Regions from separate parts of the Cupriavidus sp. KB_39 genome, predicted to be linked through region 2. Evidence: riboswitches for the same ligand, from Rfam matches in the RefSeq annotation. Region 2 holds a riboswitch; the other holds the start of a gene.

Region 1 (4,408 bases), on a different contig from region 2:
CCCAGGTGGCGGAATTGGTAGACGCACTAGGTTCAGGTCCTAGCGGTGGCAACACTGTGGAGGTTCGAGTCCTCTCCTGGGCACCAAGATTGAAGAAAAAGGCCCCGCGCAAGCGGGGCCTTTTTCGTTGGCGCGATGGTTGYCGCCCCTCTCCCTCAGGGAGAGGGGCGGGGGAGAGGGCTGGCGGTTCAGGCAGCGATATCGCGTCCGGTCACGCCGGCCCTCTCCCCCAACCCCTCTCCCGCAAGCGGGAGAGGGGAGAAAGCACGCGGTACCGCCGCCWGCCGGATGACATCGCCCACCATCTCGGCCGTCACCGCCGACAACGTCCACCCCAGATGCCCGTGGCCCGTGTTGTAGAACACGTTGGCCTGCCGTCCGCGCCCCACGCGCGGCATCATGTTCGGCATCATCGGCCGCAGCCCTGCCCACGGCACCACGCTGCGCGTGCTCACGCCGGGGAAGCAGGTGTTGACCCAGTCGATCAGGGGCCGGATGCGGTCCGCGCGGATGTCGCGGTCGATGCCGTTGAACTCGGCCGTGCCGGCCACGCGGAAACGGTCCACGCCGAGCCGGCTGGTCACGAGCTTGGTCTCGTCGTCGAGCAGGCTGACCGTGGGCGCCGCAGCCTGGCTGGCGGCGTCGGGCAAGTTCACCGTGATCGAATAGCCCTTCACCGGGTAGATGTTCACGCGGTCRCCCAGTTGCGTGGCGAACTGCCGGCTGGCCACGCCGGCGCAGACCACTACGGCGTCGAAGGTTGTCGAACTTGTCTGATTACCGTCGCGGACGGTGATGGTGGCCGTGCGGCCGTCCGAGTTGACCGACTGCACGTCCTGGCTGTAGCGCGTGACCACGCCCAGCCGCTGGGCCGCCGCGGCCAGGCCGGAGGTGAACTTGTGGATGTCGCCGGTGGCGTCGCTCTCGGTGTAGTAGCCGCCGTAGTACTGGCCGGCCAGCGTCGGCTCGATCGCACGCATTTCCTCGGGYGTGACCGCGCGGCGCGGCAGGCCGCCYTCGGCCARCAGCSTGGAGACCTCGCCGGCATGGTCGAAGCCGGCCTTGTCCCGGTAGATATGGAGGATGCCCTGCCGCTTGAGATCGAAGTCGATGCCTTCCGCCTCGGCCCAGCCGAACAGGTGCGCGCGGGCGGCGATGGCCAGGCGGGCGGTCTCGATCGTGTTGGCCCGGTAGTGCGGCATGGCGGCGATGAACGCGGCGAACCAGCTCAGCTTGTGCCAGGTGGGGCGGGGGTTCACGAGCAGCGGCGCGTCGTTGCGGAGCATCCACTTGATGCCCTTGACCAGCGTGGAGCGGTGGGTCCAGACCTCGGCGTTCGACGCGGAGAGCTGGCCGCCATTGGCGAACGAGGTTTCCATGGCGGCGTAGCGATGGCGCTCGAGCAGTGTGACCGCGAAACCACGTTTGGCGAGGGCGTAAGCGGTCGTCACGCCGGTGATGCCACCGCCGATGACAGCGATTGTCTTCATGTTGTCAGGTCTTCCAGGACGTCGTGGATGGGGGGTACGTGGCGCACCATGCGCGACGCACGCCCCCTCTGTCCTTGACCTGAGAGATTCACGATGCGCGCGGGCGCATCGCTTGCTCCTTCGGTACCGTCGGCTGACGCGAGCCGGGGTTCTTCAGAGTGCAATGGCGTTACCGGTCCTTTGGCCTGAGAGTTTCCGGGGCGGTTGCTCCTTCGGCGCCGGCCTGCCGGGCGGCAGGCACAGTCTCTCCCGATAACGCGGGTAAAACGGGTATGGCGGGTGAWGCGGTATGACGRGGCTACTATGCCACGGGCGGCGCCGGCGCGGCAACCCCAGGTTAGTCGAGGTCGCGCGGCTTGCGGCCGGTGATCATCGCCCCGACCAGGTTTTCCTTGCCGGCCACGCTGGTAACGATGGCCACCAGCGCGTGCACCACCACCAGCCCGAGCAGCGTGTTGGAGAGCCAGCGATGGATGTCGATGGGCCAGTCCTCGCCCCAGAACGCGTCGAGGCGGGAGAGCCAGCCGGTAACGGCGAGCAGCAGGATCAGGGTCCACATCGCCAGCATCATCACCGCGCCGAGCGGGGTGTGGCTGATGAAGCGCGGCGTGCGGCGCCGGGCCATGGCCCGGGCATGGGCCAGCACGCCGGCGGGGCGCGGCAGCCAGGCGCGGAAGCGCGCGTGTTCGCTGCCGATGAAGCCCCAGAGAATGCGAAACAGCACAAGTCCGGCGGCCACGTAGCCCAGCACGCGGTGCATCTGGTCGCCGGAATCGTCGATGAGGTCGTAGCAGACGATGGCCGCCACGCTCCAGTGCGTGAGCCGCACCACCACGTCCCAGACGCGGAGCGTGGTGGTATTGCGCAGCTGGCCGGCCGGCACCGACATGCTTACTTCTCGATCTCGGACTTCACGATGTCGAGCGTCTTCGTGTCGAAGTAGATCTCGGCCTTCTTGCCGTCCTTGGTGGTGCCATAGATCTCGTAGCAGTTGCCGTCCACCTTGAACTTCTTGATGTTGTAGCCCTGGGCCGCGATCTTGGCCTTGGCGTCGGCCTCGGGCATCCATTCGGACTTCGGATGCTTGTCGCACTTGGCGCCCGCGAAGGCCCCCGTGGAAAACGCACCGGCGATGAGAAGTACGGCCACTTTCAGCATTGCAGCTCCCGCAAGAAGCCCCATCCGGGGCGGATGCCGGAATCGTACGCGGTAACAAGAACAATTCCCAATCAATGTTTTCCCGCACGATGACCTGCATCAAATGCCGTGCGCGCCGCCCGGCGCGGCGGCTATCGGCGTGAACGTCGGCAGCGGGATTGTCCGGGCTGTGGGACAATTCCGCCTCGCCCACASGGCGTGGGTGACGAAGGTGTCTGCATGAAATCGATCGACTGGAAAGACTGGGAAATCTTCTGCCGCGTGGTGGAAGGGGGCGGCTTCACGCAGGGCGCCGAACTGGCGGAAGTGCCCAAGTCATCGGCCAGCGCGGCGGTTGCCCGGCTGGAAACCCAGCTTGGTGTGCGCCTGTTCGAGCGGACCACGCGGCGCGTGCGCGTGACCCAGCGCGGCCAGCAGCTCTATGACCGCGTGGCGCCCCTGTTTGGCGAGTTGCGCGAGATCAGCGCCGAGGCCGCCTCGGTGAGTGCCGAGGTCAGCGGCACGCTGCGCATCGCCACGCCTTACGAGGTGGGTTCGCAGCACCTGTCCGCCTCGCTCTCCAGGTTACTTAAGCTGCACCCGTCGCTGCATGTGGAACTGGACATGAGCTGGGACCAGCCCGACCTGATTCGCCACGGCTATGACCTCGCCTTCGTCATGACCGACACCAACCTCCACGACAGCTCGTTCGCGAGCAAGCGCGTGGTGCTGATCGAGCGTGCGTTCTATGCGGCGCCCGCGCTGATCCGCGAGCACGGCCTGCCGCGCGCGCCGCAGGACCTGAAGGGCTGGCCGACGCTCGGCAACCTCGACGATGTGCAATGGGAATTCCTGCGCGATGGGGTGGAAACCTTCGCCATGGACGTCTCGCCGCGCATCTCCACGCATAACGCTGAAGTCCGGCTCAAGGCCGCGCTGGATGGGCTGGGCGTGGCGCGCATGTCGCCCCGCTTCGTGCACGAGCATCTGGTGCACGGCCAACTGGTGCGCGTGCTGCCCGGCTATACGTCGTCGCCGCTGAAGGTGTACGTGCTGATGCCCGCGCGCAAGCTGATGCCGCCGAGCGTGCGGGCCTTCCTCACTGTGCTCGAGGAAACGCTGGGCGTGCCGGAGACCCGGCGCCCGGCACCGCGCGCCAAGGCGCTGGGGGGCACGGATGGATCGGACAGCGCCGACATCGCCGATACCCCGGACGGTGACGGCGGCGCGGTGGTGATCGGGCTCGACTGAGTTTCCAGGCGAGCCGGTCGGTCAGTAGGGCTGGTCGCCGGGACGGATGTCGAAGCCGAGCGTGTCGGCGATCTCGAGTATCTCTTCGTCGTCTTCGCTGCGCGTGATCCAGCCGCCGTAGGCGTCGCCGCCGGTATCCCAGTTCCAGAGCGTGTAGCCGGCCATGCGTAGCTGCGTGGCGACGATCTCCATCAGCTCGGGCACGCTCGTGCCCTCCAGGAAGTCTTCGTCCTCGGTGTCCTCGGTGCCCCAGTCCACCTCGAGGTCGATCCGCTCGCAAAGCTGGTTCAGGCAGCCGATAAAGGACTCGGCGTCTTTCCAGTCGACATAAAAGCCGGATTCCCAATCGATGATGTCCTTGACCTGCCACAGCAGGCCGGCGGCATCGATCTCGTCTTCCTCGGCGTCTTCCAGCGCTTCCTCGAACAGCGAAAACTGCCGGCTGGTCTGGGCGCTGTCGCCGAGGTTAATCAGCGCGAATAGCCGGCTGATGGCGTCTTGCGCGTCGTCGTCCAGTTCAATTGCCATCT
Region 2 (4,408 bases):
CACGCCGCGCTTGGGCGTGGTGATGGCGCGGATGAACGCGGGATCGTCGTCCGGATTGGCGATCAGCCGCAGGTAGGCGCAGATGTCCTTGATCTCCGCCTTGTCGAAGAAGCTCTGGCCGCCGGACAGCACGTACGGAATCCGCTCGCGCCGCAGGATCTGCTCGAACAGCCGCGCCTGATGGTTACCGCGATACAGGATGGCGTAGTCGCGGAACTGCGCGCGGCGCTCGAACTTGTGGGCGGACAGGCGGAACACCACGGACTCGGCCTCGTGCTCCTCGTCGTTCATCGGATGGATGGCGATGGGGTCGCCCATGCCGTGCTCCGACCACAGCTTCTTGTCGAACAGCTTGGGATTGTTGGCGATGACCGCGTTGGCCGCCTCCAGGATGCGCACCGTCGAGCGGTAGTTCTGTTCGAGCTTGACGACCTTGAGGTCCGGGAAATCGGTCTGCAGGCCGCGCAGGTTGTCCAGCGTGGCGCCGCGCCAGCCGTAGATGGCCTGGTCGTCGTCGCCCACGGCCGTGAACGCCGGCGCGCGCAGGTGCGAGCCGCCGGCCAGCAGCTTGAGCAGCGCGTACTGGCAGGCGTTGGTGTCCTGGTATTCGTCGACGAGGAAGTAGCGCAGGCGGTTCTGCCATTTCAGGCGCACGGCCTCGTCGCGCGCGAACAGCTCGGCGGGCAGGCGGATCAGGTCGTCGAAATCCACCGCCTGGTAGGCGTGCAGCGTGGCCACGTAATTGCGGTAGACCATGGCGGCCTGGTGCTCGTCGGCATTGGCGGCCTGGGCCAGCGCGGTCTCCGGATCGATCATGCCGTTCTTCCACAGCGAGATCGTGCCCTGCACGCTACGGATCAGCTTCTTGTCCGTGGTGGCGAGCTGCTCCTGCACCAGTCCGAAGCAGTCGTCCGAATCCATGATCGAGAACTGCGGCTTCAGGCCGACGTGCTCCGCCTCCATCCGCAAAATCTGCACGCCGAGCGAGTGGAAGGTACAGACGGTGAGCTGCTTGAGCGGAATCCGCTTGCCCTCGCGCGTGGTCTTGCCCTCCATCAGCTTGCCGATGCGCTCCTGCATCTCTTTCGCCGCCTTGTTCGTGAAGGTGACGGCGGCGATGTGACGCGGCTCGAAGCCCTTGTCCTCGATCAGGTGGGCGATCTTTTGCGTGATGACGCGCGTCTTGCCGGACCCGGCGCCCGCGAGGACGAGGCAGGGCCCGTCCAGATAGCGAACGGCTTCGGATTGGGCGGCGTTGAGTCCGTGGGTCATAGGTGGGCGGGTGCCGGATGGCGCACGCTTGGCGGGCGCGCGAAAGGCGTCGATGTTAACACGCAGGGTGGCCTGCGCCGGTGCCTGATGACGGACATCAAGGACGCGAGTGCTACCAGTGTTTCATCGCGGTAACACTTCGTAAAAGTGACGTCCGAGGGGACAYCSGGGGCATGGAGATTGCCTCATACGGTYATGCGGGACCGGCGGCGACGCCGTCCTGATGACAAATTCGGCAYATTCGGAGGCGATCATGAAAACAATGCGAACCCTGGCGAAAATCACGCTGATCGGTGTCACGCTGGCGGCCTTTGGCGGCTGCGCGGACATGAGCCCCAAGACCCGCAACACCGCCATTGGCGCGGGCGTTGGCGCGCTCGGCGGCGCTGCGCTGACCAACGGCAGCGCGCTCGGCACGGTGGGTGGCGCGGCGGTGGGTGGCGTGGTGGGTAACGTCGTCACGAAGGATCGTTGATCCGGCGCGGGTAGTCCTTACCTCAGGCGGCAGGAATTACAGCCAGCCCCCTCCCCGGCGCCTAGCAAGGTGGCGTCGGCGCCGCGTTGACAAAGGTCAACCCGTCCCGTACATTCACGCGCATCCAACCGGGAGAGCGCGCAGCCATTGCGCCGCCGAAGGGGTATCACCCGAAAACTCTCAGGCACCACGGACCGGTCGGATCGGCATGCAACATGCACACGATGCATGCCGCACTCTGGAGAGCGACACCCGCCCGTGCCAACGCATGGCGAGCGTGTCCACCGAAGGGGCGCGCGATGCGGCAAGCTGCATCGTAATCTCTCAGGTATCGAGGACAGAGGGGTCATCCGCCGCGGCGGATTGGTGGCATTGCCATCGATCCCCACGGCGGATGACCCTTTTTTCGTTTTCGCTGCCGTATTCGCTCCAGAGGATTTCCCATGACGCTCCAGGCCACGCCCCTTAACGCCATCCACCGCTCGCTCGGTGCCCGCATGGTCGATTTCGGCGGCTGGGACATGCCGGTCAACTACGGCTCCCAGATCGAGGAACACAACGCGGTGCGCGGCGATGCCGGCATGTTCGATGTCTCGCACATGTGCGTGGTGGACCTGTCCGGCCCCAACACGCGCGCCTTCCTGCGCGGCCTGCTGGCCAACAATGTCGACAAGCTCCAGACCCCGGGCAAGGCCCTCTACGCGTGCATGCTCGACGAAAAGGGCGGCGTCATCGACGACCTGATCGTCTATTTCTTCGCCGAAGACCGCTTCCGCCTGGTGGTGAACGCCAGCACGGCGCTGGGCGACATCGAATGGATCACGGCCCGCAACGCGGCCACCGGCAGCGGCGTGACGATCACCCCGCGCCGGGGCGACGTGGCGCCGGCCGGCGTGGGCAAGCTGGCGATCATCGCCGTGCAGGGCCCGAACGCGCGCGCCAAGGTGCATGAGGCCTTCCCGTCGACCCAGCCGGCCGACGCACTCAAGCCGTTCAACGCRGTGGTGGTGCGGGACCCGATGGTCGGCGAGCTGATGGTGGCCCGCACCGGCTACACCGGCGAGGACGGCTTCGAGCTGGTGGTGGAGGCCGAGAACGTGGCCGGCATCTGGGAAAAGCTGCAGTCCGTAGGCGTGCGCCCGGCCGGACTGGGCGCGCGTGACACGCTGCGCCTGGAAGCCGGCATGAACCTGTACGGCCAGGACATGGACATCCACACCTCGCCGCTCGACGCCGGCCTGGCCTGGACCGTCGACCTGCAGAGCGAGCGCGATTTCATCGGCAAGTCGGCGCTGCTGGCAGCCGGACAACATAAGACATTTGCCGGCCTGATCCTGCGCGACAAGGGCGGTGTGCTGCGTGCGCACCAGAAGGTGATCACCCCCGCCGGCGACGGCGAGATCACGAGCGGCACCTTCAGCCCGTCCCTCTCCCAATCCATTGCCTTTGCCCGGCTGCCGCAGGGCGTTGTGCCCGGCACCGAGGTCCAGGTCGAGATTCGTGACCGCAAACTGACCGCGACTGTGGTTAAACTGCCGTTTGTGCGCAATGGCAAGGCACTCGTGAGCTGAGGCATCCGCCCGGCTGACACCAACGGTCGCCATCACGCCTGCCCGGCTGGCCCCGGCAGGCGAACCGAAACAAGACAAACACTGCATTCCCGGAGAATCCGTCATGAATTTCCCTGCTGACCTGAAGTACACCGAATCGCACGAATGGGTGCGCGTTGAAGCCGACGGCACGCTGACGATCGGCATTACCGACCACGCGCAGGACGCGCTGGGCGACATCGTCTTCCTGGAACTGCCCGAAGTGGGCAAGTCGGTCGGCGCCGGCGACGCGCTGGCCGTGGTGGAGTCCGTGAAGGCCGCTTCCGACATCTACGCCCCGGTGGCCGGCGAAGTCATCGCCGTGAACGAGGCCGCCAGCGCCGCGCCGGAATCCGTCAACGCCAACGCCTTCGACGCGTGGCTGTTCAAGCTGAAGCCGGCCAATGGCGACGATGTGAACGGCCTGATGAACGTCGACGCCTACAAGGCCAGCGTCGGCGCCTGACGCGCTGCACCAGCCGTCTCCCGAGCCAGGAGACGGCGCCCGAGATGCCCGCGCGGCGGCCAGGCTGACCACCTGCCGCCCCGCCCCACGAGACACTTGCCATGAACGCCCCTCTTCCCATGAACGCCGCCCAAGGTAGCCGGCCCACGCTGGCCGAACTGGAGGCGCGCGACGCCTTCGCCGCCCGTCATATCGGCCCGGATGCCGCCGAACAGCAACACATGCTCAAGGTGCTCGGCTACGAGACGCGCGCCGCGCTGATCGACGCCGTGGTGCCCGCCGCCATCCGCCGCCGCGACGGCATGCCGCTCGGCGAATTCACCGAGCCGCTGACCGAGGAAGCCGCGCTGGCCAAGCTGCGCGGGCTGGCGAACCAGAACCGCGTGCTCAAGAGCTTCATCGGGCAGGGTTACTACAACACGCTCACGCCGGGCGTCATCCTTCGCAATATCTTCGAGAATCCGGCCTGGTACACGGCCTACACGCCGTACCAGCCCGAGATCTCGCAGGGCCGCCTGGAGGCGATGCTGAACTTCCAGCAGATGGTCACGGACCTGACCGGGCTGGACATCGCCAATGCGTCGATGCTGGACGAAGGCACCGCTG

What was found. A riboswitch is a leader RNA that binds a small molecule or an ion and turns the genes downstream of it on or off. The one in region 2 is predicted to bind glycine.
Region 1: linked by a shared signal. The riboswitch ahead of AB4Z27_RS17865 (D-amino acid dehydrogenase) and the one ahead of gcvT (glycine cleavage system aminomethyltransferase GcvT) in region 2 are both predicted to bind glycine.

The regions. Positions count from the first base shown of each region.
Region 1 is NZ_JBFREV010000023.1:34,114-38,521, forward strand. Features, by position in the region: tRNA gene AB4Z27_RS17860 (tRNA-Leu) at 1-86, shown strand, start outside; gene AB4Z27_RS17865 (D-amino acid dehydrogenase) at 189-1,490, opposite strand; glycine riboswitch at 1,654-1,752, opposite strand; gene AB4Z27_RS17870 (cytochrome b/b6 domain-containing protein) at 1,828-2,379, opposite strand; gene AB4Z27_RS17875 (PepSY domain-containing protein) at 2,382-2,648, opposite strand; gene AB4Z27_RS17880 (LysR family transcriptional regulator) at 2,868-3,878, shown strand; gene AB4Z27_RS17885 (DUF6630 family protein) at 3,900-4,406, opposite strand.
Region 2 is NZ_JBFREV010000021.1:51,967-56,374, forward strand. Features, by position in the region: gene AB4Z27_RS17030 (UvrD-helicase domain-containing protein) at 1-1,272, opposite strand, end outside; gene AB4Z27_RS17035 (glycine zipper 2TM domain-containing protein) at 1,526-1,747, shown strand; glycine riboswitch at 1,867-1,954, shown strand; glycine riboswitch at 1,976-2,098, shown strand; gene gcvT (glycine cleavage system aminomethyltransferase GcvT) at 2,191-3,318, shown strand; gene gcvH (glycine cleavage system protein GcvH) at 3,422-3,802, shown strand; gene gcvP (aminomethyl-transferring glycine dehydrogenase) at 3,904-4,408, shown strand, end outside.